3 regions of the Brucella pituitosa genome follow, and region 3 is predicted to be linked to each of the others. Evidence: riboswitches for the same ligand, from Rfam matches in the RefSeq annotation. Region 3 holds a riboswitch; each other region holds the start of a gene.

Region 1 (8,098 bases), 250 kb from region 3:
TCAATGCGTTGGAAAGGCCATGCGGCACATGATAATGGCCGCCAAGCGGATAGGCCAGGGCATGAACCGCGCCAACCGGCGAGTTCGAGAAGGCCTGACCGGCATAGTTTGCGCCAAGCAGCATGGCTTCTCGGGCGTGACGGTCTTTGCCGTTTTCGCAAGCTGCAACCAGATTGGCCGACAAGAGCTTCAGTGCTTCGCGCGCAAAAGCGTCGGAAAGCGGGTTCTTCTTGATACGGCTGGTATAGGCTTCAATCGCGTGAACCATGGCGTCAATGCCGGTGGCAGCCGTGTGAAGCGCTGGCAGGCCGCAGGTCAGTTCTGCATCCAGAATGACGAAATCTGCATAAAGCTGGCGGGAGACGACACCCATTTTGGTGGTTTCGCCGGTGGTCAGGATCGTGATGTTGGTCACTTCTGATCCGGTGCCAGCAGTGGTCGGGATCTGGATCAACGGCAGGCGCGTGCCCTGCACTTTGCCAATACCATAAAGCTCAGACAGTTCCTGCTCGGAGACGATAAGCACCGCAGCAAGCTTTGCAATATCCATTGAAGAGCCGCCGCCAAGGCCCAGCACGATATCGCTGCCAGCGGCCTTGGCCTGATCGACACATTCGAACAGAACTGATTCCGGCGGATCAGCAACAACTGCATCGAAAATGCTGATGCTGAAGCCTGCTTTTTCCAGCGAAGCGAGCGCTTCTTTGAGAACGCCAGCCTTGTGCAGGCCCTTGTCGGTTACGATGAGGATTTTGCGTTCTGAGAAACGTTCGCCCAGAACTTCGCCGAGACGCTTTGCAGCCCCCCACTCGACAAGCATTGAGCCGACCGTGTCGAACGAAAATGGCTTGATACCTATAGTCATTGTTTCCACCCTTATTCAAATTTCCCCAGAGCCGAGGTCTCTCATTCCTCGCCGGCACAGAGGCGCTGGGTTTCAAGCGGTCCGGCTTTCGCGTAGAGGAAAGCCGGACCGACAGTTTTCCGATGCAGCCGGTGCATCGGTCGTCTGAAGAGATGCTTGGGAGGATCTCTTCTTAATTGTTCAATATATTGAACAATGTTCAGGATTTAATAAAGCGATACAGGAAATGAAGCGCGGCTGTCAATTTATCCCTTCGACGAACACCAGGGATTTTAATCAATTCAATTGATATCCGGGAGATGTCGTTCAGTAGGGCATTGATTTCGTTAAGCTCTTTGTCTGTCATCTCACACGGCTTTGTGAAGGCCTGGTATGCCCACGAGCAAATTCTCGGTACTGGACGGCTTGACGAAGTGAATTGTAAGCTCGGAAACATGACCATTCATGCGAGCAAGGGAGGGCTTCATGGAAGTTACGATCATCACAGGCGCATCCGATGGCATAGGTGCCGAAACCGCGCGCCAGATAAGCATGTGTGACGGGAACAAGGCAGCGCTGGTTCTGGCGGCGCGTAACGTCGAAAAGTTGCAAGCGCTTGCTGCAGAAATAGAGCAGTCAGGCAGTAAAGTTCTGGTTGTTCCGACCGATGTTACGGATCGCAATGCCTGTATTGGCCTCATTGAAAAAACGGCTTCTTCTTTTGGTCGGATTGATACGCTGATCGTTAATGCGGGCATGTCGGCCCATGCCAATTTTTCCGAGATCAAACCGGAAGACTTGAAATGGATGCATGATCTGATGGAGCTCAACTATTGGGGCAGCGTCTGGCCGATCCATGCAGCACTCCCGCATCTGGCCAAAACCAAAGGCCGCATCGTGGCAGTTTCATCTGTTGCCGGACTGATTGGCGTGCCGGGACGTACAGCCTATAGCGGCACCAAATTTGCGCTTTCAGGGTTTTGTGAGGCGCTGCGTTCCGAGCTTGATCCAAGCGGTATTTCGGTGACGATTGTTTATCCGGGCGTCGTCAAAACCGACATTCGCAAGGTTGGCTATGGAGCCAGTGGGGGCGCTCTCGGGGTGAGTGGCGTTCGCGAAGACGATATGATGTCTGTTCAGCGGGCCGTCGAGCTGATGCTGGATGGAATCACCAACCGCAAACGCGAAGTGTTGATGACGCGTCAGATGCGTTTGGGGCGCTGGTTGAAACTATTGGCACCACATCTGGTGGATCGCATGGCATTGAAGGCCGTAAAGCCCGACTTTCGACCCAGGCCTATCACGCCTGTGGAATAGTCGGCTACATATCCCTGCTATTCACAGGCTGCCCGGGGTAAAAGCCAGATTAAATTTTTTTGAACCGTCTATCCATTGACGACTTTTTAACTTCAGATACTATATCTTGTGTTCAAGGTTCTTACGATTCGTGAGGATCAAAAGCGAAGATGGGAATACGGTGCGTGGTATCCATGATGGATGCTGTTAAGCCGTAGCTGCCCCCGCAACTGTAAGCGGCGAGCTTTATGTCCATATGCCACTGGCTAAAACCGGGAAGGCGGGCAAAAAGCATTAAACCGTGAGCCAGGAGACCTGCCTTGAACGAGAACGTCCACGGGCGGGGTGTCCGGTTGGCGCGCGATAAGTTGTGGCATTGTTCTGCCATGTCTTTTGGTGCCCCGTATATCCCTCTCATAAGCTTCGGGGTGACAAGCATGTCGAGTAATTCAAGACCAAACAGTTCCGGTCCGCCCGGTACGGGCTAGTTTGAAGGCTTCGCGCTCTTAAAGCTCGTTGTGCCTCTCAGTTTTCGTTGCTTTTCACGCGCATTTCGTCATGCGCGAACGCTTTTTTGCGCCTTCTTTCGTGTGAGGCGCAGTGGATCAAAACGTCTGTCTATATGCATTCTCCAACGCCAAATGCTTCTGCGACGGTGCTGGAAATGCTCCATCCCCAGTGAGGAAAAAATGAACGTTACCGTCTATAGCAAGCCCGCCTGCGTCCAGTGCACCGCAACCACCCGCGCGCTCGACCGTCAGGGCATTGAATATGATGTCATCGACATTTCCGCCAATGCCGATGCATATGATCTCGTTCAGGGCCTCGGATACCGTCAGGTGCCGGTTGTTGTTGCCGGTGAATCCCATTGGGCCGGTTTCCGTCCGGATATGATCAGCTCGCTGGCGTAACGCCGGTCTGCTGCCGGGGTTTGTTATGGGCCAGATCGTTTATTTTTCCAGCCGTTCGGAAAACACGCATCGCTTTGTGATGCGTCTTGGCATGCGTTCAAAGCGCATTCCGCTGGAAAGCTATGAAGATAATACTGGCCTGTTACGGGTCAACGAGCCTTTTGTGCTCGTAACGCCAACCTACGGCGGCGGGGGTGCGAAAGGCGCTGTTCCCAAGCCGGTCATCCGCTTTCTCAATGATGCGGATAACCGATCCCTCATTCGCGGTGTTATCGCCGCCGGGAACAGCAATTTCGGCGAAGGCTTTGGCCTTGCAGGCAAAATAATTTCGGAAAAATGTCAGGTTCCCTACCTCTATCGTTTTGAGCTTCTGGGAACGGATGAAGACATTGTCAATGTTAAAGACGGGATGGAACGATTTTGGACACGGCAGACACAACCCTGACCCGTGAGCGCGAGACGGTCGCCGCTTCGGAAAAGCACGAGTCATCGCCAGCATCGGGCAGCAAGCCGCAGAAGCTGACGGAAACGTCGCTGGATTATCACGCGCTCAATGCGATGCTGAACCTCTATGATGACGAGGGGAAGATTCAGCTGCATCGCGATCGCCAGGCGGCGCAGCAATATTTCCTGCAGCACGTCAACCAGAACACGGTGTTCTTCCACAATCTGCGTGAGAAGCTCGATTATCTGGTCGATGAAGGCTATTACGAACAGGAAGTGCTGGATCAGTATTCCTTCAATTTCGTGCGCGATCTTTTCGATCATGCCTATGACAAGAAATTTCGCTTCCCGACCTTCCTCGGTGCGTTCAAATATTACACCAGCTATACGCTGAAAACCTTCGACGGTAAGCGCTATCTTGAGCGCTATGAAGATCGCGTCTGCATGGTGGCGTTGGCGCTTGCGCGTGGCAACGAGCAGCACGCACGCGAAATGGTCGATGAGATCATTTCAGGTCGTTATCAGCCGGCAACGCCGACCTTCCTCAATGCAGGAAAAAAGCAGCGTGGCGAACTGGTCTCGTGCTTCCTGTTGCGTGTTGAAGACAACATGGAATCGATTGGTCGCTCGATTAATTCGGCACTCCAGCTTTCAAAGCGCGGCGGCGGTGTGGCGCTCAGCCTGACCAATATTCGTGAATCCGGTGCGCCGATCAAGCAGATCCAGAACCAGTCTTCCGGCATCATTCCGGTGATGAAGCTTCTGGAAGATTCATTCTCCTACGCTAACCAGCTTGGTGCGCGTCAGGGCGCGGGCGCGGTTTATTTGCACGCCCATCACCCCGACATCATGCGATTCCTCGATACAAAGCGCGAAAATGCAGACGAAAAAATCCGCATCAAGACGCTGTCGCTTGGCGTTGTGATCCCGGACATCACGTTTGAACTCGCCAAAAACGACGAGGACATGTACCTCTTCTCGCCTTATGACGTCGAGCGCGTCTATGGCGTGCCGATGACCGAGATTTCGATCACTGAAAAATATCGCGAAATGGTGGATGACGGTCGTATCCGCAAGAAGAAGATCAATGCGCGTGACTTCTTCCAGGTGCTGGCAGAAATCCAGTTTGAGTCCGGCTATCCTTACATCATGTTTGAAGACACGGTGAACCGTGCCAATCCGATTGATGGCCGCATCACCATGAGCAATCTCTGCTCGGAAATTCTTCAGGTGAGCGAAGCCAGCATCTTCAATGATGATCTGTCTTATGAGCATCTCGGCAAGGATATTTCCTGCAATCTCGGGTCGCTCAATATAGCGGCAGCCATGGATAGCCCGGATTTCGGCAAGACGATTGAGACCTCAATCCGTGCGCTGACGGCTGTTGCCGATATGAGCCATATCGGCTCGGTGCCTTCGATTGCCCGTGGCAATGACGAAAGCCATGCCATCGGCCTCGGCCAGATGAACCTGCACGGCTATCTCGCTCGCGAACGTATCTTCTATGGTTCGGAAGAGGGCGTCGATTTCACTAATGTCTACTTCTACACCGTTGCCTATCACGCGGTGCGCGCCTCCAATCGTATTGCGGTCGAACAGGGCAGCTCGTTCAAGGGCTTTGAGAAATCGAAATATGCGACAGGTGAATATTTCGACAAATATACCGATCAGGTCTGGGAGCCTGCGACTGAGAAGGTTCGCGAGATTTTCGAGAATGCCGGTATTGCAATCCCGACGCAGGAAGACTGGCAGGAACTGAAAAAGTCCGTCATGGAAGGCGGACTTTATAATCAGAACCTGCAGGCTGTGCCGCCAACAGGCTCGATCTCCTACATCAACCATTCGACCTCTTCGATCCATCCGATTGTTTCCAAGATCGAAATCCGTAAAGAGGGCAAGATTGGCCGCGTTTATTACCCGGCTGCTTTCATGACGAATGATAATCTCGAATATTATCAGGATGCCTATGAGATTGGCCCGGAAAAGATTATCGACACCTATGCAGCGGCAACGCAGCATGTCGATCAGGGTCTGTCGCTGACGCTTTTCTTCCGTGATACCGCCACCACGCGCGATATCAACAAGGCGCAGATTTACGCCTGGAAGAAGGGCATCAAGACGATTTATTACATCCGCCTGCGCCAGATGGCGCTCGAAGGTACGCAGGTTGAAGGCTGCGTCTCTTGCGCTCTTTGATCAGGATCGAAACCGATGAACATGCAGTTTAAAAACAATAATGCGAAAAAGCCGGCGGTTGTGCGGGCCATCAACTGGAACCGCATCGAAGACGACAAAGACCTTGAAGTCTGGAACCGTCTGACGGGCAATTTCTGGCTGCCGGAAAAAGTGCCACTGTCCAACGATATTCAGTCTTGGGAAACGCTGAAAGCTGAAGAAAAGCAGCTCACCATCCGCGTGTTCACAGGCCTGACGCTTCTGGATACCATCCAGAACGCGGTTGGCGCGGTAACCCTTATGGAAGATGCATCGACCCCGCATGAAGAAGCGGTTCTCTCGAACATTTCCTTCATGGAAGCGGTTCATGCGCGTTCTTATTCGTCGATCTTCTCGACGCTGTGCTTGACGCCTGATGTGGACGATGCCTATCGCTGGTCGGAAGAAAACGAATTCCTGCAAAGGAAGTCGCAGCTGATCCTCGACAATTATAACGCTGAAGATCCGCTCAAGAAGAAAATCGCCAGCGTGTTTCTGGAAAGCTTCCTCTTCTATTCGGGCTTCTATCTGCCAATGTATTGGTCAAGCCGTGCCAAGCTCACCAACACGGCCGACCTCATCCGCCTGATCATCCGCGATGAAGCCGTTCATGGCTATTATATCGGCTATAAGTATCAGCGTGCGCTTGAGAAGCTTGATGAAGTCAAGAAGCAGGAAATCAAGGATTTTGCTTTCGATCTGCTGCTGGAGCTATACGACAATGAAGTGCGCTACACTGAAGCGCTTTATGATGGCGTTGGTCTGACCGAGGATGTGAAAAAGTTCCTGCATTATAATGCCAACAAGGCGCTGATGAACCTTGGTTACGAAGCCCTGTTCCCGGCAGAGGCTTGCAAGGTCAACCCTGCAATCCTCTCGGCTCTTTCGCCGAATGCCGATGAGAACCATGACTTCTTCTCAGGCTCCGGCTCTTCTTATGTGATTGGGAAGGCTGTTGCGACGGAAGACGATGACTGGGATTTTTGATTAAAAAAAGCGCGCTGTGAGAACAACGCGCTTTTTGTTTCGTTCTTATGGCTGGTTCAGCTCTTTGGGCTCAGATCGATCGAGAACCATTTTTCAGACATTTTCGAAAGTGTCCCATCTGCCTGCATCTCGCCAAGTGCCTTATTGAGCTTGGCTTTGAGTTCCGGCTCATCCTTGCGCAGACCAATACAAACATTCGTCGCCTGAATGCCGCCGACCAGAAGCGGGCCGGTGATCTTGAGCGCGCCATTGCTTTTCTCTGCACGATCCCGCGCAAAGACGACATTGTCATATTGACCGTCGAGGCGACCGGATTGCAGATCGAGTTTGACCTGCTCGGAGCCTTTGTAAGAACGGATCTGAGCGGCAGCGCCAAAATTCTGCTCAACAAATTGCAACTGGCTGGTTGAAAGCGATGCACCGAGCGTCATGCCTTTTACGGCTTCCTTGATATCGGCGATGGCTTTTTTGCCCTCTTCGGTATCGGTATTGAGGCTCTCTCCGGTATGCGGAAGATTGGCCAGCGGACCTTCAGCGGGCACGAGGAATGTATTGGGCGTGATCACATAAGGATCGGAGAAGTCGATAACCTTACGGCGCTCTGGATTAGGGCCCATTGTCAGGACCACATCGAATTTGCCAGCAAGAAGCGATGGGATCTGACCATCCCAGTCCTGCGCAACAATATTGCATTCCAGCTCGGCGCGCTTGCAGACTTCCTTGATGACATCAAGATCAAGCCCCTGAAGTTCACCGCCGGGCGTGGTCAGATTGAAGGGCGGAAAAGCACCTTCAACGCCAACAGTTACGGATTTCCATTCCTTGGCGAGAACGCTGCCGCTGTAAAGAACGGACAAAGTGCAAAGGCTGATAGCTGCTATTTTCTTGATCATAGTTCCCTCGTTCCTGGAGTGGTTCCCGCTAAGGTTGGAACCGCGTCTCACTATTTGTTTTTACGCATCATCCCACGCAAAACCGCTCCGCAGTTTTGGCTCAAATGCTTAATCGATATTGGGATGCGTTCTTCTTCTGAGAACCATTTTTCGCACCCATCTCATCTATGATGTGTGGACCCGCTGTCGGGGGATGAAAAGCAGAATAGTGTTCACATATATGAATTTAATTCTGATTTTATGAGCAGACTGATGTTGCAAGGCAATGCAGAAACACCCGGCCCGAATCCCGAACCAGGTGCAATGTTGTGATAAGAAAAATATAATCTTATCAGCCGTTTAACGTTGCATAACGCGCAATGTCCGCATGAGTTGCGAACCAGATATCCTTGTGTTGACGAATGTGGCCAATTAGCTCTTTGAGTATCCAGATGCGGGAGCGGTGACCGATAATGTCAGGGTGCATGGTCAGCTGGAAAACTCCGCCTTCTTCATAGGCCGCATCAAAC
Region 2 (8,098 bases), on a different replicon from region 3:
GTCTTTTCATCTGCGCCGCTTGCAATCAACCGCTCTCGCTCCGTTTTTATCCGCGCAGCGATAGGATTGTCTTCTGCATCTTCATCAAGTGCACCGATAGCGCGAACAGCTTTGTCAAACAGAGCAATCTGTTCCGGGAAGGCATCGCGGAAAAAGCCGGAGATGCGCAAAGTCACATCCACACGCGGGCGACCAAGCTTAGCGATTGGCACGATCTCGTAGCCCGTGACCCGACGTGAAGCCATATCCCAAACCGGCTTCACGCCGATGAGCGCCAGGGCCTGTGCAATATCGTCGCCGCCCGTGCGCATGTTGGATGTACCCCATGCAGTCAAACCGAACGAGGTTGGCCACTCGCCATGATCCTGCGTGTAACGCGTAATCAGCAGTTCAGCTGATTTACAACCCAGCTCCCACGCTGCCGGTGTCGGCACAGCACGGCTATCTGTCGAGAAGAAATTGCGTCCAGTCGGCAGAACATCAGGACGACCGCGTGTTGGCGCACCGGACGGTCCCGGCGGAACGAAGCGCCCCGAAATGGCCGATAGAAAGCCTTCAATCTCCGAAGGTCCGCATGATGTCACCATGGGCCGCAAATGTTCATTGATGGATTGCAGCACAGCAGTTGTCTGTACCCAATCATTAGGGCAATTCGCCGAGCCTTCAACAAATTGCGCCGCAAGCAATTCGATCCGTTCAACCGTATCGCCGACAATGCGCCAGCTTGCCGGACTTACAGCATTAAGCAATTGAGGCTTCGGCCCGACCCACGGATCAGCCATTGCACAATCGAGCGGATCGAACTCATCACCAAGCCCCGCATCTCTGGCGATAGCCCGTTGCAGGCTCTGATCGCCGGGCAGACCACCCAGCGAAACAGGAATGCCGCGCGGAACGCGTGCAAGTGCGACCAGCAGATCGGTGAGCAATCGCCCCTCGGGCGCCAGTCCAAAAATATGCAGGCCATCACGGATCTGCATTTCCTTGAGATCGCAGAGATATGCATCGAGCTTTTGCAGCGCCATGTCTTCATCGTCATGGGCATGGATGCCCGCATCACGATCAAGACCGATATCGCGCACCAGATCGAGTATCTGACCTTTGAGCCGCAACAGGCGGCGCGGATCAACACCCGACGCCTCGTAATATTCATCGACCAGCGCTTCGAGATCTTTGAGGGGGCCGTAGCTTTCCGCACGTGTCAGCGGCGGCGTCAGATGATCAATGATCACAGCACCCGCACGGCGCTTGGCCTGCGTACCCTCACCCGGATCATTGACGATGAAAGGATAGACATGCGGTGTGGGCCCGAAGACCGCTTCGGGATAGCAATTTTCCGATAGCGCTAGCGCTTTGCCGGGCAGCCATTCCAGATTGCCATGCTTGCCCATATGCACAATGGCATCGACCTCTGCCACATCACGCAAGTAAGCGTAGAAGGCGATATAGCCGTGCGGCGGCACCAGATCAGGCGAGTGATAGGTTTCTTTCGGATCGATATTGTACCCGCGCGCAGGCTGAATACCGACATGCGTTTCACCAAAGTGCATAAGCGGCAATGCGAAGGCATCAAGCTCGTTCGCAAAATAAGGATCGTTCTCCGGAGCACCCCAGCGTGCGTTCACTTCACCTTGAATCACACTGGGAAGCATTTCAAAGAAGCGCTTGTATTGATTCAGGGAAATGATTTCGCGGATTTCGCGTCCATCGCGTGCGGCATTGGTTGGCCCAGCCATAAGTTGGCGCATCAGGGCATCGCTATCGGCTGGAATATCACCGACTACATAGCCCTCACCTTTCATGGCGCGCAGCACTTCGACAGTACCGGCTGGCGTATCGAGCCCAACGCCATTGCCTAGCCGCCCGTCGCGATTTGGATAATTGGCAAGGATCAGCGCAACACGACGCTCCGGCGATTTCTTGCGCCTCAGCCGCACCCAACGCGCGGCAAGCTTTGCCACAAAAGCCACGCGGCCGTCATCCGGCTCATGAGTAACGATATTGGCTTCAACGGAAGCATCAAACTGCTTTGCCGATTTGAACGACACAGCGCGAGACAGCACACGCCCGTCGACTTCCGGAAGTGCCACATTCATCGCAAGATCACGCGCGAGCAGACCCTGCTGTGATGTTTCCCATACAGCCTTCGGCGTGCCTGAGAAAATCACCTGCAGAACCATGTTGCCGCGTTTATCCAGCACAGTCGGTTTGCGTTCTGCTCCTGGTGAGGAAATAGCAAAACCGGTAGCATTCAGCACGATATCCGGTGTGCAATCTTCAAACACACCGTCGACTACGGCAGCGGAAAGCCGGTCCTTGAGACTTGAAACAAAAACCGGCAGCGGGTTGAGACCCTGAGTCTTCAAGCCATCAATCAACGCTTCTACCGGTTGCGTCTGACCGCTTTGCACAAGAGCACGATAGAAGATTATTGCAGCAACTGGCGCGTCTGCGTTCGGCCAATGATTTTTAATACTATCAAGCGACGACACCGCATCACCCGGCCACCACAAACCAGCCTTCAATAGGGGCGTGGCTTCTTCCGGCTTTTCCAAACCAGAAATCATTGCAGCGCAATAGCTGAGGAAAGCGCTCGTATTCGCCGCTCCGCCTTCGATCAGATAATGCCAAAGTGCCTCGCGCTCGCTGACAGGCACATTGGAAAATCTGTCCAGACCATGATCAGGTTTGTCGTCGCCCGGCAGCACGGCTATCTTTGCCCCATGCGCAAGCGCAGAAGCATGCAGTGCCTCAAGCCCATAAGGCCAGTAGGTTTCACCACCAATGATACGCACCACGATCAGCTTCGCGTGACGTGCCGTGCGCTCCACATAGGTATCCACTGACATCGGATGGGTAAGGCTTAGAAAATTGGCGAGCCTTAGACTTGGCCTCAGACTTGGCCCGCCCTGCACAAGCTTATGAGCTTGGGCAAGGCTGGCCAATTCGGTGTCAGCAGCGGAAAGGAACAATATTTCGCCCGGCGTCTGGCCAAGATCGATGGCCTCGTTGCCGTCGCTGATCGTTCCTTTCTGGGCAAGCAATAAGTGCATTACGAAACAGCGTCTTTCACGGCTTTGGTGATTGCCTGCTCATCGATCTCATGCAGACCAATGACGACAAGGCGCGTATTGCGCACTTCATCTTTGCCCCATGGGCGGTCGAAATAATGCTCAATACGCGGACCAACGGCCTGCACAACCAGACGCATCGGCTTACCCGGTACGTCGACAAAGCCCTTGAGACGCAGAACATCATGTTCCGCAATCACGGCCATAAGCTTCTCGGTAAATGCCTTCGGATCGGCAACAGAGCCTGCTTCAACAACAAAGCTTTCAAACTCGTCGTGATCATGCTCATGGCCATCAGCATGATGGATTTCATGATGCGACTTGCGGTTGGCAATATCGTCTTCCGTACCCACGCCAAGACCGAGCAGTACATCGGCACCAAGCTTGCCAAAACTTGCCGACACCATATTGACGCGGCGTGTTGAGCGTTCAGCCACATCGGCCTTCACGATATCGAGTTTCGATGGATCAACGAGATCGGCCTTATTCAGAACGATAAGGTCGGCCGCATGAATCTGATCCTCAAAAAGTTCTTCTAAAGGGCTTTCATGATCAAGAGATTCGTCCGCTGCGCGCTGTGCATCCACCTTGTCGTGATCATCGGCAAAACGACCTTCAGCAACGGCGGCTGCATCAATCACAGTCACCACGCCGTCAACCGTAACCTGCGTCTTGATTTCAGGCCAGTTGAAGGCTGCGACCAGGGGCTGTGGCAGCGCCAGACCCGACGTTTCAATCACGATATGATCAGGACGATCCGCACGGTCGAGAAGCTTGGTCATGGTCGGAATGAAATCATCGGCAACAGTGCAGCAAATGCAACCATTGTTGAGTTCAATCACGTCTTCCTCACGGCAGCTTTCGATACCACAACCTTTCAGAATTCCGCCATCGACGCCCAGATCGCCGAACTCATTGATGATGAGCGCAATACGTTTGCCATTGGCGTTTTCCAGCAAATTGCGGATCATCGTGGTCTTGCCCGAACCTAAAAAGCCGGTGATCACGGTCGCTGGAATCTTTTGTCCCTGCATCGAATTATCCCTTCATTTTGAGCGACAGACCTGCCGCCATGAAATAAACTTCATCCGCCACTGATGCCACGGCCTGATGCAAAAAACCGGCATGATCGCGAAACTCCCGCGCCATCCGATTTTCCGGCACAATGCCAAGTCCAACTTCGTTCGAAACGAATACAACCGGACCTGAAAGCTGGCGCAACGCCGCTATCAGTGTCTTAGTTTCAGCAGCGATATTCTGCTCTGCCATCATCAGATTGGTGATCCAGAGTGTCAGGCAATCGACCAGCACAAAGCGGTCATGCCTTGCATGTTTTTCGAGCATTCCAACAAGATCAAGCGGTTCCTCCACCGTCTGCCATTCGCTTCCGCGACGATGGCGATGAATGGAGATGCGGCTTTCCATTTCCTCGTCGAATGCGCGTCCAGTTGCCAGATAGACTGGCTGAAGTCCTGAGTCTTCAACCAGTTTCTCTGCATAAGACGACTTACCGGAACGGGCTCCGCCGAGAACGAATGTAATTTTTCCTGACGAAGCCATTCCTATCAGCCTTCCACTTCCGACTTTGCGTAAGTCTGAATGAACCAGCCTAGTGCCAGACCGATCACAGCCCACATAAAGAGGTTGGTTGCCAGAGATGCGACAGCATATTGCGAGGCCAGCAGCGATGGAATTGGCGAGGAAATATCTTCCGGATGCGGCGCGCCATAAAGATGTGGTGCAACGATCAGCACCAGACCAAGGATCTTGGAAACCACTTCTCCACGCAGAACCAGCAGATAAATACCAACACCGCTCAAGACCACCGTGGAAAGCCACCAAAGCTGACGTTCAGCCAAATCCGCAGCGGGCATCGCAGGCAATTCCGGCGAAAGCCCTAAAGCTGGCAGGAAAGCGACCGTAAAGAAACCAGCCATACCCCAGAGAATACCGTTCTGCGGGGTGATGCGACGACCGAGCAGCAACGCTACACCGCCGAGCAGAAGCGCAAAACCTGCACCGGCCACGAGATTGGCAAGCAATGTATTGCCAAGACGACCAAACGGCAGTTCGGCTCCAGCTTCTTCACCTTCACTAGCAGCAGTTGCAGCAGCGGCATGATCATGTGGCGCGGCAGCTTCTGCTTCACCATGGCTGTGACCGCCGCCAGCGTCTTCATAAGTTTCCGCCTGAATGATGAGCGGAACAGTTTTCAAATACATGGCAGGCGTCACGAGAAGCCCTGCCAGAAGGCCAGCAGCAAGCGTGGCCAGAAGATAACGGATCAACATTCTTGTCCCTCAACAAAAAACTCGCGCCGACGGCCATTCACCATCGGGCGCTGCAAAGCACCAAATCCTAAAACAGACGCTTTAACTGCTCAGTGACAAGGAAAACCGTAAGAGTGACGCGTGTCATGCGCCGAATCATGCAGCGTATCCGAATGCGCGAGACCGACGCCGTAGATCAGGAAAGCGCCGAGCATGAGCGAAACCACCGCAGTACCAAGACGGGCAGCAAGTGGCAGAGGGAGTGTAGTTGAAAGTGAATTTTCTTTATGCGCAGCCATGACAACCTCCGTGCAGGCAGCAGGGAAAACCTCCCATCAGGTGCGGGCATAATGCCCTTCACGCAACAGGCAGGTCTCCTGGCTCACGGGTCGCAGGGTCTGAAGCTGCCTTCCCAGAAACGCTGATGGTTTCCAGTGGCTGCCGGTTAACCGGCTTGCCTCATCCCTCTCCGCTCTACAGTCGCGGGGTCGGCTGCGATAAAGACGCCCGGATTGGGTCCGTCCGTCGCATTCCCTTTTGGTATCGCCGGGGCTTCGTCCCGGCAAAACCTGTTGCATAAATCGACACTAGGCCTTCGCCAATGCGGCGTCAATCAGCCTATCGGGTATAGACGCTTGCGGGCAGCCTCCCCTCGAAGCCTTACCCAGTTGTCAATTGCATCCGCATTACGCAAAACTCTAGGCCGCAGCCAAAGCATAAGACCAACGATCAGCGTCCAGGCAATAACCACATCCGATAGAAAATGCGCACCCATAAACACACGATTCAACGAAATGAGCACCAACAATGGTACAAGGATAAGCGCGGCAACCTTACGTCTGCGGGCAGGAACAAAAACGAGCAGAGATAACATCACTGCTGCTGCAGACGATTCTCCTGATGGAAATGAGCAGTTGTTGCGACATATGCCCGCCAATTGCCATGCAGGCGTAAAATCGGACAAACCGCCAAACTCGATCAAATGCCTTGGCCGCGCTCTCCCTATGAGTATCTTCAAGCCTTGAACCAAGGCCCCCGACCCAAGGATAAAGGTCAAACTGACATAGAGAATTTTATGCGGTGCAATTGAAGGAAGCGGGCATCGCCACACCGCATACAATACCGGCAAGACCAACACAGCGATCAAAAAAAACCACTGACTTGACCGATGCATATCTCTTAGAGAAGTCCAAAAAAAATTCTCAGAAATAAAGAAAGAACCTGAACTAAAAAAATATCTTGATACAGCAAGATCAATTTGCGGAAAAATTATAAATACACCTGTGAAGGCAATAGAAAAATACAAAAACCTCTTATTCAAATCCGTATAATTATTATTAGTATTTTCTAATAAAATTGAATCAGACTTCACAATTACCTCTAAAAACAATACAAATAAAATATCAATTCAAGTAAATATTATTCTATATTTAAGACATAAATACTAAACTATAAATCGCAATAAATTCTGTCGCAAAAATTGCTAGAAATAATTTATTACGGAATGATTTTTGCAATAAATTCTTTGGGGTTTCATAACGTCTGATTTAAAATTAGGACAAACTAAATAGATCGTCGATATGCAGACAGCTTTCCAAACCTTCAGCCAACTCATCAAGTGCCGCTTCGATGCCAGCACGATAATTCCCGCCTGAGCTGCTTACGCCGAGTGCTGCGAGAAAATGCTGCCGAAAATCATCTGCTCCAAAAACACCATGCAGATATGTCCCTATGATCCGGCCATTCGCTGACATGGCTCCATCATCATGATCGCCAATGCGGGCAAACGGGCGAATAACATCTGCCCCCCCAGTGCGACCGATGTGAATTTCATAACCTTCAAGAGCTGTATCAAAGAGCACCGAGCGGGCCGCGACGTTACGCACAACTTTCTCCGGCTCCATCACAGTCTCAACGTCGAGCAATCCAAGTCCTTCAATCTCGTGAACCTGCCCTTCGATGCCTTCAGGATCACTGATGCGGCTTCCGAGCATCTGAAACCCACCACAAATGCCAAGCACATGCCCGCCGCGCCGCACATGGGCCCGTAAATCTCGCTCCCAACCGTTTTCACGGAAGGCAATCAGATCAGCTATCGTGGATTTGGTTCCCGGCAGAACGACAAGGCCCGCATCATGTGGCAATGGCTGCCCCGGTGGAACCATGACGACCTCGACTTGGCGCTCTGTTTTCAATGGATCGAGATCATCAAAATTTGCTATACGCGGCAGCATTGGTACTGCCACTTTTAAAGCTTTGGCATCACCGCGCGTTGCCCGCTCCAGCACGACCGAATCTTCTGCAGGCAAACGTGAAACTGCTTTGAGCCACGGAACGACGCCGAAAGACCGCCAACCCGTGAAGTCTGTGATCGCAGTCAAGCCATCATCAAACAGCGAAATATCACCGCGAAACTTATTGATAAGAAAACCACGCACCATCGCGCGATCTTCTTCCGACAAAATTGTGTGCGTACCGACCAGCGATGCAATAACACCGCCCCGGTCAATATCTCCCACCAGCACCACCGGCACATTGGCCTGGGTGGCAAAGCCCATATTGGCAATGTCGCCAGCGCGCAGATTGATCTCTGCAGGCGAACCGGCTCCTTCGATCAGTACAAGATCAGCGCCGTCACTGACAATGCCAAAAGATTCCATCACCGCCGCCATAAGTTGCGGCTTCAACTGCTGATAATAGCGCCCGCGGGCCTCTCCCCGCACTTGCCCCTGAACAATCACCTGACTGCCCATATCG
Region 3 (8,098 bases):
AAACCCAAAGGCCCAATCCAGCGGTGATGGTGGTGAGCCGAATAACGGCGCTCTTACAAGTTCGATAAAATGATAAAACGGATTCAACTCAATGAATACGCGTGAAACATGATCAGGTAGAATTTTAACCATCCACATAATTGGCGTAGCATAGAACAGAACTTGCAGAATATTCGTTACAACCTGAGTCATATCGCGAAATCTAGCACAGAGAATAGCCAAAATAAGCATCATCCACGATAGATTGAGGCACAATAATATGAATCCAGGAACAGCCCAAAGCGCATTCAGACTAATCATTTTACCTAGGATTAAAAGAAGAACAGGAAAAATAACGATATTATGAGCGAATATTATTACATTCCTCCATATAGCACGCATTACGTGCGTAAATAGAGGCATTCGAACTTGCAGAATTATGCCATCCGAAGAAGTGAATGTTGTGCATCCCTCATTTAAACAGGTTGAGATAAAACCCCACGTAATAACACCAGCACACAGATAGGGCAGAAACTCTCGCATCTCACTTTGAAAAAGTGTTCCAAAGATCAGTCCGAGCGCGCCAATAAATACGGCCATGTTCAACGTTAACCAGAAAGCGCCGACACGCGATCGGCGATATCGTTGAGCGACATCTTGCCATCCGAATATCAAAGCCAATCGATATTTCGATAGAGCTTCTGAGATATCACGAACGGCAACCCCTGCACCTTTTGTTGGCTCGGCGATTACAACCTCATGGGTTACGTTTGCTGCTGAAATGTCGGTACTCATGATCTTATCTGGGCCAATCTTCTATTTGTCACGACTGCCACTTTCTCGAATATTTTTATGAATGCGTTATAGCGTAATTGAAGAAATAGCGCTTCTAAGTCAACTGCGTGGTTATCATTGAATCAGGCTCTTTTGGGGTCTATTGCTGCATTTGTGCTTGTCCACAATGTGAAAACTCGACAAAGATCATTAAACGTGCTTTCATTTTTATATTTAGATCGTCATCCCTACGCTCATCTGAGTCAATGATCACAAGGTTCCATCGAGAGCAATGTCTGTCCTCCTCCCACGTCAACCTGTTCAGCAGGAAACTCGATTAGGTAAAGCTCTTGCTTATTCAGCAGCAGATCGCCGTGGGGCTTTAAAATACTGAGCTTTGGCGTTCTCCAGATTAAAAATCGAATATGCCAATCCGTGCTTTTCCGTGATAACGCGGATATCTCTCCCGCGAAACTTCCGCGTCAACGCGTTCCTGATGATATGTTGTGACCATATCCTGACGGTGACTATGTGGCACATTTGATTGCTTAAGGAAACGCCAGCCCTGACAGGTTTCGCTTTCAAACAGAACATGCAGGGTACCAAATTTTTCAATTCACCTGTATGCCCAGCCCACTTCCAGATCAGCGCCAATATTATCGATTTGGTGAAAGCCTGCCTCTGCGCGTTGGCCAGCGAACTGAAGATTTTCCACATGATCGTTCATCCGCACAATTTCGGGCTGGAACAATCGTTGAAGGGCTCTTTCGACATCAATGCACTTCGCTGGTTTTCTGCGATTTCAAACAGCATCAGATTGAGCTTGCGGACCATGTAGCCTGCCTGCTGATGATCAGATTGTTTGAGACTGACAACAAGGTGACGCACGCCAATATTACATCCCAAATGTGCGGGGAGACGCGGACGCCAATAGAAAATATTTCCGCGCCGCTGAAGATTCTGAACCTGATGTCTGACTGTCATGTCATATCCGCGGTCTGGAGCTGACACGAAACCGAAATTCACAAGAATCGGCATGTGTGATTGCTCTGTGCCGCAGTTAAGGGCACATCCGGCGAGTATGAGAAAACTGAAGAGTTTCACCTAAGCGGAAAGATAAGCAGAATCAATAGGCCTTTGATTTTGATTGCTATTCATGGCTGGGGCGCCTGGATTCGAACCAGGGGATGCCGGTACCAAAAACCGGTGCCTTACCGCTTGGCTACGCCCCAACAAATCAGATCTATGCGATCGATTGGGCGGGCTTATAGCCGCTCCCCGCGCCAAGTGCAATCGCCTATCGACGAAATCTGACAAGCTTTACAAGGACTGGGGATAAAGAATTTCCTCAGAGTATGATCAGTGACGCAAATCAGCCAAGCACAGGGATTTGCCTTCGCATCCAAAGCTGGTAATTCGATGATAGAGTCATTTTTTATTGGTTGTTGCAATGATCTTGTTGCTGGTCTCCTTTCTTGCAAGCGCCATTCTTTGCGGCGTCGGTCTTTATGTTTTATCCGCACTTCTGCCAGCAAGCTTTCTTGCGGCAAAATTCAACGCGCGCTCCAACCATAGCGTAGCTGCCCGGCAAATCGGCGGCCTTGCGCTCATACCGGCGATTATTGTCTCGCTTTTAATGTTCGGCACAGATCTTGGGCTGACTATTGATCTGGTTCTCAGTCTCAGCGGTGCCTGTTTATTGCTTTGGGTTATCGGTGGACTGGATGATCGTTTTGAGCTTTCCGTCACAACACGCTTTGGCTCGCAGTTTGTAGCCGCATGCCTGGTGGTTTATGGGCTCGGCCCCGATTTCCGACTATTGCCAGAGCTTTTGCCTCATTGGGCTGAGATCACGCTGATCGTCATCACGCTTGTCGCTGCAATCAATGTCACAAACTTTATGGATGGCCTGGATTGCATGACTGTCGCAGGCATCGGCGTACCCATGGCTGGAATTGCGCTGCTGGCAGCGTTTCAGCTCGCAGGCGTTGAAAGCGGCACAATTGCCGCGATCATAGCAGGCGGCCTTCTCGGGTTTGCTTTTTACAACCGTCCACCCGCAATCGTTTTTTTGGGCGATTCCGGCAGCTTTCCGCTGGGGCTGCTTGCCGGAACCGCGCTTCTGCTTCTGGCACGGGAAACGCATATAGCGGTCGCGCTTATTCTGCCGCTCTATTACGTGCTTGATGCTGGCACGACGATCATCTTACGCGGTCTGGCAGGCGAGAACATTCTGAAAGCACATTCAAAACATGCCTATCAGGTCGCCAAACGGGCCGGGTGGAGCGTGTCGAAGGTGGTGAGCCACGTCGCACTGCTCAATATCATTCTGATAACATGTGCGGCTGCAATTATGGTTTTCGACCATATGCTTTCGCAGATTATATTCGTGCTCACCGCCGCGGTCGCAGTGCTTTTGCTGCTGCTCGATTTTCGCGGACGCTTCAGGAAGTTATGACGTCAAACAGAACCTTGCGGGCAGCGTTGGCATCTTCTGTCTCCATCGCAGCCCGAAGAGTATCAAGGCTTTTAGGGACGTCCACAGCAACCTTCTGACCCTTTGGTGCACGCATAATTTTGGGGTGGCGCGTCGTCTGAGCTTGAGAAGGATCGTAGAAAAGCTCTTCATACATCTTCTCGCCTTCGCGAATACCCGTCACCTCAATGGCAATGTCTCCATCAGGATTCTCTGCGTTGCGTACAGTCAATCCAGCAAGCAGGATCATGTTCTCGGCCAAATCTCGAACTTTGACTGGATCGCCCATCTCAAGAAGCACGGTATCACCGGATTTGGCAATCGCGCCGGACTGCACGATGAGCTCGGCCGCTTCCTTGATCGACATGAAATAACGCGTCATGTCTTCGTGCGTGAGCGTGACGGGTCCACCATTGGCGATCTGTTCGCGGAAAAGCGGAACCACTGAACCGTTAGAGCCCAGAACATTGCCGAAGCGGACGGAATAGAACGATTTATGATGACCCGCCTTTTCGGCGAGTGTCCCGTAGTAATAAACGACAAGTTCGGCCCAACGCTTTGTTGCGCCCATAACATTTGTTGGCCTCACGGCCTTGTCGGATGAAATCAGCACCATCCGTTCGACATCGGTCGCAAAAGCTGCGGCAGCCACGTTCAGCGTGCCGAACACGTTGTTATAGATACCGACAAGCGGGTTCTTTTCGACAAGCGGCACATGCTTATAAGCTGCGCAATGATAAACCGTGTCAACGGTGTGGGCGCGGATAGCTTTTTCAACACATTGCCGATGAGCCACCGTGCCAAGCACCGGAATGACATCGCATTGCGCAATCTGCCGTAACTGTCGCTCGATCTGATAAAGCGCGAATTCGCTCGATTCAAAAAGCACGATGCAGCTTGGGTTCCACTGCGCAATCGTGCGGCAGAGCTGGCTGCCAATCGACCCGCCAGCGCCCGTAACCATAATGCGTCGCCCTTCAACAACTTCGCGGAGCAAATCGACATCTGGCGGCACAGGCGAACGCCCAAGCAAATCGTCAATCTCGACATTGCGCAGAGCACTGACAAGATATTTGCCAGCCGTCAGATCAGCAATAGGCGGCAGAATGCGGGTGCTAACCGGCAGACGCCCGAGCAGACGTGCAAGTTCCTGCCGCTGCTTCTGATCGATTTCCGGTTCGGATATGACAACCTGACGAACGCCAAAATTCTCGATCAAACGCGGGATCGCTGCAATGTCATAGACCCGGAGACCAATGATATCCATGCCGCCAAGCTGGCCAGTTGGATCAACGAAACCGACCACATGTGTATCACTGTGGCTGCGAAGTGCGGTTGCCAGCTGACGTCCTGGCTCACCAACACCAATGATGAGGGCTGTGCTCGAATAGGTCTTATTGGATTCAGCACTGCGCAGCAGCCATTTCGCACCAAAGCGGCTGGCAGAGATAAGCACCGTACTCAAAAGCCAGTAGAGAAGAGGAACCGAACGCGGCAAACCAGCACCGCCGTATGATTCCATAAGAAAGACCAGCGCCACCCAGAATAGGGCTGCAATAGCGGTCGCCTGAAAGATTGGCCAGATGGCTCGCTCGGCCAGATAGCGAATAATTGCCCGATAAAGACCAAAACGAATAAAGACGGGGATTGCGAGAGCCGGAGCGATGGCGATCAGGAAAATCTGCGTCTGCGTCGGGACAAAAACAAAGCCAAGCCGCATGACAAAGGCGAGATAGGCGCTGAGCAGCAACAACAGGCAGTCGCTCAGCAGCAGTATGATCTGCTTACCAATACGCGGTAACAAAGCCAGCCTCTGCCAGGGATATCTGAAACTCATACGAACATATCCTGCCCCCTCAAGGCGAAAATGCGAATAATCGCCGTTGAGGATTCGGCTAAACCCAACTCTTTTTTAATCAGTGAAATCAGATATCTAGCTCAGATATCCGACCATATAACCAGCCCAATAGTGGCACCGTTAGCACGAGTCCCCGCGCAGGGCCATATCAATTGATATTTCCCACGCTCACGAAGATTACGCGCTGATCCCTTAATTATCTGTTTTTATTCAATTTCTCTCACACAAGCCATCCGATCTTCGTTCTGAGCACTTAGTACTTTCGGCTAAGCAATAAGTGCGGGCATTTTCTAGACATAAACACATAAACATTTCTTTATATAATATTGACAAGCAGTGAAGCTTCCGGCAGACTGAGCGGCGTTATGGTTCTTTCGTCAGACTTCAGATGAAAGCTAAGAGGGAAACCGGTGCGTTGAAGACAAAACCGGTGCTGCCCCCGCAACTGTAAGCGGCGAGCCTTGATCCATCATGCCACTGGAACGAAACATTCCGGGAAGGCGGATCGAGGCGCTGACCCGCGAGCCAGGAGACCTGCCATGACAAAACAACGTCCACGGGCGGGGTGTCCCGGAGTGTTGCAGGTCTGGTTGCCAGAAGCAGCCTTTTCGCGCACGTCTGTGAACCCGCGCCCCCATCTATATCGGGGTATATATAGCCATGTCACAAACCACCGTCGCTACCGCCACCCTTGGTGTACCGCGCATCGGCCGTCATCGCGAACTGAAATTTGCACTCGAAGCTTTCTGGGCAGGTAAATCGTCTGAAGCAGAACTGCTCACTATTGCCAGCGCTTTGCGCGCGGCCAATTGGGCCGAACAGCGCGATCACGGCATCACGAAAATTCCATCAAACGACTTCTCTCTTTACGATCATGTGCTTGATACGGCTGTAATGGTCGGCGCCATCCCTGCCCGTTACGGCTGGTCAAGCGGCGACGTATCGCTCCAGACTTATTTCGCCATGGCGCGTGGCAGCGAAGGCAAAACAAGCAACAATTGCGGTTGTGGCAATCAAGAACATGGGCATGGTCATGGTGTGACTGCGCTTGAAATGACCAAGTGGTTCGACACCAATTATCACTATATGGTGCCAGAACTCACCGATGATCAGGAGTTCAGGCTTTCGTCCCGCAAGCCGGTCGAACACTTCCTCGAAGCCAAGGCACTGGGTATCCACACACGTCCAGTTATTCTTGGCCCGGTTACATTCCTGAAGCTGGCTAAATCCACCGCTGAAGGCTTCAATCCTGTAGCCTTGCTGCCAAAGCTGCTGCCTGTTTATGAAGAGTTGCTGCGTGAACTTGCAAATGCCGGTGCCGACTGGGTGCAGATTGACGAACCAGCGCTGGCTCTCGATCTCATCCCAAATGAACAAGCTGCATTTGAACTTGCTTACCAGCGTCTTGCCACTGCTTCCGACGCGAAAATCCTGCTTGCTACCTATTTCGGTGAGCTGGGCCACAATCTCGACACTGCATTGGCTTTGCCGGTCGCGGGTCTTCACGTCGATCTGGTACGCGGCGCAGATCAGCTTAACGACATTGTAGCGAAAGCACGCCCCGATCAGCATCTTTCTCTCGGTGTAATTGATGGCCGCAATATCTGGCGCGCCGATCTCAATGCCATCATCGACCGCATTCAGCCCATCGTTGAAAAGCGCGGGCTGGAACGCATCGAAATTGCCCCATCCTGCTCGCTCCTGCATGTACCGATTGATCTTGAACTGGAAACCGGGCTCGATGCAGAACTTAAAAACTGGCTCGCTTTTGCAGCACAAAAGATCGATGAGATTGCTATCCTCGGACGTGCGCTTTCGTCAGGCAAAAGCACGGTTCTTTCAGAACTGAAAGCCGCAAGTGAGGCCATTGCAGCCCGCCGCACATCGCCAAAGGTCCACAGTCCGGCTGTTGAACAGCGCGTTGCCGCTGTCACGGAAGCTCAAAAGAAGCGCAACAGCGTGTTCACCGAGCGACGCAAAATTCAAAGCGACAAGCTCGGCTTGCCCGCTTTCCCCACCACGACAATCGGATCTTTTCCGCAGACCCCTGAAGTGCGCAAAGCACGCGCAGCGGTCAACAAAGGTGAGATCACCGATGCGCAATATGAGAGCTTCATCCAGCGCGAAACTGAAGCCGCTATTCGCTGGCAGGAAGAAATCGGCCTCGATGTACTGGTGCATGGCGAGTTCGAGCGTAACGACATGGTTCAGTATTTTGGCGAGCAGCTCTCGGGCTTCTCTTTCACAAAATACGCCTGGGTGCAGAGTTATGGCTCGCGCTATGTCCGCCCTCCGATCATTTTCGGTGACGTTTCCCGTCCTGAGCCGATGACGGTTGCCTGGTGGAAATACGCGCAGTCACTGACGGATAAGCCTATGAAGGGCATGTTGACCGGGCCTGTGACGATCCTCAACTGGTCGTTTGTTCGTGATGACATTCCGCGCGCCGCAACCTGCCGACAGATCGCGCTCGCCATCCGTGACGAAGTGAGCGATCTGGAAGGTGCCGGTGCAATCATGATCCAGATCGACGAGGCCGCCTTGCGCGAAGGCTTGCCGCTGCGTCGCGCTGACTGGTCGACCTACCTCGATTGGGCTGTCGAAAGCTTCCGTCTGTGTTCAAGCGGTGTAGCCGACCAAACACAGATCCACACCCATATGTGCTATTCGGAGTTCAATGACATCATCGACGCCATTGCTCATATGGATGCCGACGTGATTTCGATTGAAACCTCACGCTCACGCATGGAGCTTCTCGATGCGTTCAAGTCGTTCAAATATCCGAATGATATCGGACCGGGCGTTTATGACATCCACTCACCACGCGTGCCGGAAGTCAGTGAAATGACTGACCTGCTGGCGCTTGCCCGCAAACAGCTTTCCGATGGACAGCTCTGGGTCAATCCCGATTGCGGTTTGAAAACCCGCAAATGGGACGAGGTGCGCCCTGCCCTCGTCAACATGGTGGCGGCAGCGAAAGCGCTACGCGCCGAACTCATTTAAACACAAAA

Evidence for each region. A riboswitch is a leader RNA that binds a small molecule or an ion and turns the genes downstream of it on or off. The one in region 3 is predicted to bind cobalamin.
Region 1: another riboswitch for cobalamin. It lies ahead of nrdH (glutaredoxin-like protein NrdH); the one in region 3 lies ahead of metE (5-methyltetrahydropteroyltriglutamate--homocysteine S-methyltransferase).
Region 2: another riboswitch for cobalamin. It lies ahead of ACSME1_RS02355 (CbtB domain-containing protein); the one in region 3 lies ahead of metE (5-methyltetrahydropteroyltriglutamate--homocysteine S-methyltransferase).

What each region holds. Positions count from the first base shown of each region.
Region 1 covers NZ_OZ264093.1:642,161-650,258, forward strand. The annotation lists gene ACSME1_RS14205 (iron-containing alcohol dehydrogenase) at 1-865, opposite strand, end outside; gene ACSME1_RS14210 (SDR family oxidoreductase) at 1,331-2,161, shown strand; cobalamin riboswitch at 2,260-2,477, shown strand; gene nrdH (glutaredoxin-like protein NrdH) at 2,830-3,051, shown strand; gene nrdI (class Ib ribonucleoside-diphosphate reductase assembly flavoprotein NrdI) at 3,077-3,496, shown strand; gene nrdE (class 1b ribonucleoside-diphosphate reductase subunit alpha) at 3,571-5,691, shown strand; gene nrdF (class 1b ribonucleoside-diphosphate reductase subunit beta) at 5,707-6,696, shown strand; gene ACSME1_RS14235 (transporter substrate-binding domain-containing protein) at 6,753-7,589, opposite strand; gene ACSME1_RS14240 (polysaccharide deacetylase family protein) at 7,921-8,098, opposite strand, start outside.
Region 2 covers NZ_OZ264092.1:473,061-481,158, forward strand. The annotation lists gene cobN (cobaltochelatase subunit CobN) at 1-3,053, opposite strand, end outside; gene cobW (cobalamin biosynthesis protein CobW) at 3,053-4,105, opposite strand; gene cobU (bifunctional adenosylcobinamide kinase/adenosylcobinamide-phosphate guanylyltransferase) at 4,110-4,631, opposite strand; gene ACSME1_RS02350 (CbtA family protein) at 4,637-5,362, opposite strand; gene ACSME1_RS02355 (CbtB domain-containing protein) at 5,452-5,640, opposite strand; cobalamin riboswitch at 5,692-5,929, opposite strand; gene ACSME1_RS02360 (phosphatase PAP2 family protein) at 5,955-6,713, opposite strand; gene ACSME1_RS02365 (cobyric acid synthase) at 6,895-8,098, opposite strand, start outside.
Region 3 covers NZ_OZ264093.1:388,972-397,069, forward strand. The annotation lists gene ACSME1_RS13075 (ABC transporter permease) at 1-774, opposite strand, end outside; gene ACSME1_RS13080 (hypothetical protein) at 1,108-1,470, opposite strand; gene ACSME1_RS13085 (DUF6538 domain-containing protein) at 1,477-1,737, opposite strand; tRNA gene ACSME1_RS13090 (tRNA-Gln) at 1,911-1,985, opposite strand; gene ACSME1_RS13095 (glycoside hydrolase) at 2,204-3,211, shown strand; gene ACSME1_RS13100 (polysaccharide biosynthesis protein) at 3,198-5,066, opposite strand; cobalamin riboswitch at 5,437-5,643, shown strand; gene metE (5-methyltetrahydropteroyltriglutamate--homocysteine S-methyltransferase) at 5,748-8,090, shown strand.